2 regions of the Rhodoferax sp. MLSD5-FHT05B10 genome follow, and region 2 is predicted to be linked to the other one. Evidence: riboswitches for the same ligand, from Rfam matches in the RefSeq annotation. Region 2 holds a riboswitch; the other holds the start of a gene.
What was found. A riboswitch is a leader RNA that binds a small molecule or an ion and turns the genes downstream of it on or off. The one in region 2 is predicted to bind S-adenosylhomocysteine.

Region 1: it holds a riboswitch for S-adenosylhomocysteine, as region 2 does, so the genes downstream of both, AC1Q5W_RS10790 (homocysteine S-methyltransferase family protein) here and ahcY (adenosylhomocysteinase) in region 2, are expected to answer to the same signal.

Annotation. Positions count from the first base shown of each region.
Region 1 covers NZ_JBXAFT010000006.1:25,159-28,559, reverse strand. Annotated here, with positions in the region: gene recQ (DNA helicase RecQ) at 1-1,681, opposite strand, end outside; S-adenosyl-L-homocysteine riboswitch at 1,831-1,920, shown strand; gene AC1Q5W_RS10790 (homocysteine S-methyltransferase family protein) at 1,946-2,992, shown strand; gene metH (methionine synthase) at 3,016-3,401, shown strand, end outside.
Region 2 covers NZ_JBXAFT010000007.1:205,909-209,309, forward strand. Annotated here, with positions in the region: gene AC1Q5W_RS13205 (bacteriohemerythrin) at 1-415, opposite strand, end outside; gene AC1Q5W_RS13210 (SDR family oxidoreductase) at 580-1,353, opposite strand; S-adenosyl-L-homocysteine riboswitch at 1,474-1,567, shown strand; gene ahcY (adenosylhomocysteinase) at 1,640-3,097, shown strand; gene AC1Q5W_RS13220 (TlyA family RNA methyltransferase) at 3,110-3,401, shown strand, end outside.

The DNA.
Region 1 (3,401 bases), on a different contig from region 2:
AGGCGGCATAGCGCTCCAGCCCCGCACCGTCCAGCGCAATCGGCGCCTTGATCGCCGCGGAACCCGCGCCGGAGCGCCGCTTGCGGTCCGCCGGCGCCGAGACCGATTCGCGCAACTGCACCGACACCTCCCCCTTCAGCACCGCCCGTGACTGCTCCGTGAGCTGCAGCGTATTGAACGCCTGGGCGTCCACCGCCACGGCGCCCATAGCAATGAGCTGGCGCAGCACGCCGCGCAGCTGCAATTCGCTAAAACCGGCACCGATGCCAAAGGTGCTCAAGGCCTCATGGCCGTACTGGGTGACTTTTTCGGTGGTCTTGCCGCGCACAATGTCCATTACGTGGCCGGCGCCAAACGCCATGCCGCTGGACTGTTGGATGCGGTAGATGGTGCTGAGCAGCTTGCGCGCGGCGTCTGTGCCGTCCCACACCGCCGGCGGGTGCAGGCAGTTGTCGCAATTCCCGCAGGGTTGGCTGGCCTCGCCGAAGTAACTGAGCAGGCGCACCCGGCGGCAGTCGGTAGCCTCGGCCAGGGCTAGCAGCGCGTCGAGCTTGCCGCGCAGGGCCTGCTTGAAGGCATCGGCCGCCGGGCTTTCGTCGATCATGCGGCGTTGGTTGACCACGTCCTGCAGGCCGTAGGCCATCCAGGCGTCGGCGGGAAGGCCGTCGCGCCCGGCCCGTCCGGTCTCCTGGTAGTAGCCTTCGATGTTCTTGGGCATGTCCAGGTGGGCCACGAAGCGCACGTCGGGCTTGTCGATGCCCATGCCAAAGGCAATGGTGGCCACCATCACCACGCCTTCCTCCCGCAGGAAGCGGTCCTGGTGCTGCTGGCGCAGCTTGCTGTCCAGCCCGGCGTGGTAGGGCAGGGCGTTGATGCCCGCTTCCACCAGCGTCTCGGCGATCGACTCCACCTTCTTGCGCGACTGGCAGTACACGATGCCGGCGTCGCCCTCGTGTTCGCGGGCGATGAAGCGCAGTAGTTGCTGCGTGCCGTCGGTCTTTTCGACGATGGTGTAGCGGATGTTGGGGCGGTCAAAGCTGCTGACGAAGGCCCGCGCGTCCTGCAGCTGCAGGCGCTCCAGGATGTCGGCGCGGGTCAGGTCGTCGGCCGTGGCGGTGAGCGCCATGCGCGGCACGCCGGCATAGCGTTCGTGCAGCACGGTCAGCGCCCGGTATTCGGGTCGGAAGTCGTGGCCCCACTGGCTGACGCAGTGCGCCTCGTCAATGGCAAACAGGCTCAGCTGGCCGCGCTCATGCAGGGAATCGAGCTGCGCCAGGAACCGTGGCGTGGTGACGCGCTCGGGGGCGGCGTACAGCAGCGTGATGTCGCCGCGCAGCATGCGCTGCTCCACCTGGTAGGCCTCGTCGCTGCTCAGGGTGGAGTTGAGAAAGGCGGCGCTCACGCCGGCCTCGTGCAGGGCACCTACCTGGTCGTGCATCAGTGCAATCAGGGGCGAGATGACGATGGTCAGACCCTGCCCCGCACGGGCGCGGGCAATGGCCGGAATCTGGTAGCACAGCGACTTGCCGCCGCCGGTGGGCATGAGCACCAGGGCGTCGCCGCCGTTGGCCACATGCTCCACGATGGCCTGCTGCGGGCCGCGGAACTGGGCGTAGCCAAAGACCTCTTGCAGGATGGCGTGGCAGGTCTGGCGGGTAGGGGAAGAATCGGTTGCTATCAAAACAGGAGCTGGTTACGCACTGTTTTTGCGGGTAAAAGCCGAAAATCGTGCTGAATTCAGGGGGCGCCCCGGGCGCCAAGACCCTATTGTCGGGCAAGTGATCCGTTGGTACCCTGGCGGCGGATTTCTTGCGTGCACTAAAATGCGGCCTTCCCAAGGGGCGCTGCAGCGGCCAGGTACCGGTCTACCGGATCACCACAGGCTGCCAGGCTTGGGTTTGTCAACGGCGCTCACTTGTTTGCACTACAAGGTGAGCCGCTTCGCATGAAACCCGTAACTTACACCCGCGCCCAGGCGCTGCCCGGCATTCTGGCCAACCGCATCGCCATCCTGGACGGCGCCATGGGCACCATGATCCAGCGTTTCAAGCTGAACGAGGAGCAGTACCGGGGTGAGCGCTTCAAGGACTATCCCCGCGACGTCAAGGGCAACAACGAACTGCTGAGCCTGACCCGCCCGGACGTGATCACCGACATCCACGAACGCTACCTGGCTGCCGGCGCCGACCTGATCGAGACCAACACCTTTGGCGCAACAACCATAGCCCAGGCCGACTACGGCATGGAAGACCTGGCGGTGGAGATGAACCTGGCCTCGGCGCGCCTGGCCCGCGCCGCCTGCGACAAATACAGCACGCCGGACAAGCCGCGCTTCGTGGCCGGTGCCGTGGGCCCCACGCCCAAGACGGCCAGCATCAGCCCCGACGTGAACGACCCTGGCGCGCGCAACGTCACTTTCGAGGAACTGCGCAAGGCCTATTACGAGCAGGTGCAGGCGCTAGTCGAAGGGGGCTCCGACGTGCTGCTGGTGGAGACCATCTTCGACACGCTCAACGCCAAGGCGGCGCTGTTCGCCATTGACGAATACTTCGAGGCCAGCGGCGAGCGCCTGCCCCTCATCATCAGCGGCACCGTGACCGATGCCTCCGGGCGCATCCTCTCCGGCCAGACCGTCACCGCCTTCTGGCACAGCGTGCGCCACGCCCAGCCGCTGGCCATCGGCCTGAACTGCGCCCTGGGCGCGGCGCTGATGCGCCCCTACATCCAGGAGCTCAACCGTGTGGCGCCCGACACCTTCATCAGCTGCTACCCCAATGCCGGCCTGCCCAACCCCATGAGCGACACCGGCTTCGACGAGACGCCGGACGTGACCGCGCGCCTGGTGCACGAGTTTGCCGCCGAAGGCTTGGTCAACATCCTGGGCGGCTGCTGCGGCACCACGCCGGACCACATCGGTGCCATCGGCCGGGCCGTGGCGCCGCTGGCCGCGCGCGCGTTGCAGCGCAATTTCTTTTACACAGAAGCGGCCTGATGGCGGCTCTACCGGTGACCCACATGTCCACAACGCCCATTTCCCCCATGCTGCTGTCCGGTCTGGAGCCGGTTGTCATTGACGCCCAATCGCTGTTTGTCAATGTCGGTGAACGCACCAACGTCACGGGCTCCAAAGCCTTTGCCCGCATGATTCTCAACGGCGAGTACGAGCAGGCGCTGGCCGTGGCGCGCCAGCAGGTGGAGAACGGCGCCCAGATCATCGACATCAACATGGACGAGGCCATGCTCGACAGCCACGCGGCCATGGTGCGCTTCCTCAACCTGATTGCCAGCGAACCCGATATCTCCCGCGTGCCGGTGATGATCGACTCCAGCAAATGGAGCGTCATTGAGGCCGGCCTGCGCTGCGTGCAGGGCAAGGGCATCGTCAACTCCATCAGCATGAA
Region 2 (3,401 bases):
TGGCGGTGCGCTGCACCTCTTCCAGGGCGCGGCTCTCGCGGGTGATGTCCAGGTAGGTGAAGACATAGCCTCCCGCCGCCAGCGGCACGGCGGCCACGCGCAGCAGCATGCCATTGGGCCGGGCACGCTCCAGGCGGTATGGCTCGCTGGCCTGCATGGCCCGCAGCCGGCGGGCGACGAAGTCTTCGCGCACGCCCATGTCGGCAAACTCGCCACGCTCCAGGAAATACTGCAGCAGCGCGCTGTAGGGCTGGCCAATGAACTGGTCGGCCTGTTCCAGGTCCAGCAGGCGGCGGTAGGCGCGGTTGTGCTGGCGCACCCGCAGGTCGGGGTCCAGCCACAGGAAGCCCTGGTCCATGGCGTCCAGGGCGTGGTTGATGGGGTCGTCTCGGGACTGCAGGGTGACTTGGGCCATGGCGAAAGACTGCGTTGCGTCGTCGTTTGACGGCCGGGCAATACCCACTAGCAGGTCGCTGGATGGCCGAAGTGGGGTGATCCTAATGTGGGTACACCCGCAAATTCCGGATTCTCACCGCGTGTTGACCCAGATCAAATCTGGGATATCCCCCCCCCCTCGCGCTATCCGCCTTCGGCGTGGCGGGCGTACATCTTCTGCATGCCACCGATCCAGCGCTCGTAGTCCTGCCCCTTGTTGCGGAAATACTGCGCCACCTCGGGGTGGGGCAGCACCAGGAATTTCCCGTTGTCCATGACCGTCACCACCTCCTGCGCCACTACCTCGGGGGCCAGAATGCCGTTGACCGCGGCCGAGCCGCCATCGCTGTCGCCCACCATGTCGGTCTGCACCGATTGCGGGCACAGGCAGGCCACCTGCACGCCCTGGCGGCCGTAGGCAATGCGCAGCCATTCGGCAAAGGCCACGGCGGCGTGCTTGGTCACGGCGTAGGGGGCGGATTCGACAATGGTCAGCAATCCGGCGGCCGATGCGGTCACCAGGAAGAAACCGTCGCCGCGCGCCACCATCTCGGGCACCACGGCGCGCGCCGCCCAGACGTGGGCCATGCCGTGGATGTTCCACATCGCATTCCACAGGGCGTCGTCCAGGTCCAGGCCGCCCATGCGGCCCAGAATGCCGGCGTTGGAGATATAGGCGTCCACCTGGCCAAAGTGCTGGCGGGTTGTGGCCACCAAGGCCTGGATGTCGGCCTCCTGGCTCACGTCGCAACGCACGGCCAGGCCGCCAAATTCGTCGGCCACTTCCTGGGCGCGCGCCAGATTGATGTCGGCCACGACCACGGCGCGGGCGCCCTCGGCGGCGAAGCGCCGGGCAATGCTGCGGCCAATGCCACTGGCGCCCCCGGTGACGATGGCGACTTTGTTTCGAATGTCCATGAAGAATGCTCCTGTTGGGGAAGCCGCCAGTGTGGCGGCCGGGCCTGTCCCGGTCAGCCACCGAGGCGACACCCGGGCACAGGCAGTGGGGGGCGGGGGCGTTGCTCCGTATAATCCGTGCATTCCGAGGAGCGTTGCAGTTCACGCGCAGTGGACGAGGCTCGGAAACGCCAACGGCAGGTTCGTCCCTGCCACTCAACGACGCTCACCCACTGTTCTGTGTGGTGAGCCCTTTCCCTGGTTACTCCCGCAGCACGGTGGCTTACCCATTTTTCTGGAGCCAGCCATGAGCGTGATCAAACCTGCCAAGACCGAAGACTACAAAATTGCCGACCTGAGCCTGGCGCCCTGGGGCCGCAAGGAACTCACCATTGCCGAGACCGAAATGCCCGGCCTGATGGCCATCCGCGAAGAGTTCGCCAAGAGCCAGCCTCTGAAGGGCGCGCGCATCACCGGCTCGCTGCACATGACCATCCAGACCGGCGTGCTGGTCGAAACCCTGCAGGCCCTGGGCGCCGAAGTGCGCTGGGCGTCGTGCAACATTTTCTCCACGCAGGACCACGCTGCTGCCGCTCTGGTGGCCAAGGGCACGCCGGTGTTTGCCTACAAGGGCGAGACGCTGGAAGACTACTGGGACTACACCCACCGCATCTTTGAATTCGGCGGCAAGAAGGGCACGGCGGCCGAAGGCCCCAACATGATCCTGGACGACGGCGGCGATGCCACGCTGCTGATGCACCTGGGCGCCCGCGCCGAGAAGGACATCAAGGTGCTGGCCAAGCCCGGCAGCGAAGAGGAGATCTGCCTGTTCAAGGCCATCAAGGCCAAGCTCAAGCTGGACCCCACTTGGTACAGCCGCCGCCTGAAGAACATCATCGGCGTGACCGAGGAAACCACCACCGGCGTGATGCGTCTGGAAGAAATGGCTGCCAAGGGCACGCTGGCGTTCCGCGCCATCAACGTCAACGACTCGGTGACCAAGAGCAAGTTCGACAACCTGTACGGCTGCCGTGAATCGCTGGTGGATGCCATCAAGCGCGCCACCGATGTCATGATCGCAGGCAAGGTGGCCGTGGTGGCCGGCTACGGCGACGTGGGCAAGGGCTCGGCCCAGGCGCTGCGCGCCCTGTCCGCCCAGGTGTGGGTGACCGAGATCGACCCCATCAACGCCCTGCAGGCCGCCATGGAAGGCTACAAGGTCGTGACCATGGAATACGCCGCCGACAAGGCCGACATTTTTGTGACCTGCACCGGCAACAAGAACGTCATCACCTACAAGCACATGGCAGCCATGAAGGACCAGGCCATCGTCAGCAACATCGGCCACTTCGACAACGAAATCGATGTCGCTTCGCTGGAGAAGCTGCAGTGGGAAGAGATCAAGCCCCAGGTGGACCATGTCATCTTCCCCGCCACCAAGGGCAAGAACGGCAAGCCCGAGAAGCGCATCATCCTGCTGGCCAAGGGCCGTCTGGTGAATCTGGGCTGCGGCACCGGCCACCCCAGCTTCGTCATGTCGTCGAGCTTTGCCAACCAGACCATTGCGCAGATCGAGCTGTTCACCAAGCCCAAGGAATACAAGAACGGCAAGGTGTACGTGCTGCCCAAGCACCTGGACGAGAAGGTGGCGCGCCTGCACCTGAAGAAGGTCGGCGCCATGCTGTCCGAACTGACCGACGAGCAGGCCGCCTACATCGGCGTCAGCAAGAACGGTCCGTACAAAAAAGAAACCTACCGCTACTGAGCCCGCAACAGCATGCGCATTGACCAACTGCTGGTGCAGCGGGGCCTGGCGAGCACCCGCTCGCAGGCCCAGCGCCTGATTGCCGACGGCGTGCAGTGGAAGAAGGGCGACGAATGGAAGACCGTAGCCAAGAATGGCGACGAGGTTCCGGACGACGCCCCTCTGCAGCTGCTGGACGACTCCGAAGCCCGCTACGTCTCACGCGGTGGGCTGAAGCTGGAGGCGGCCCTGAAGCAGGTGGGCCTGTCGGTGGACGGGCTGGCCTGCCTGGACGTGGGGCAATCGACAGGCGGTTTTACCGACT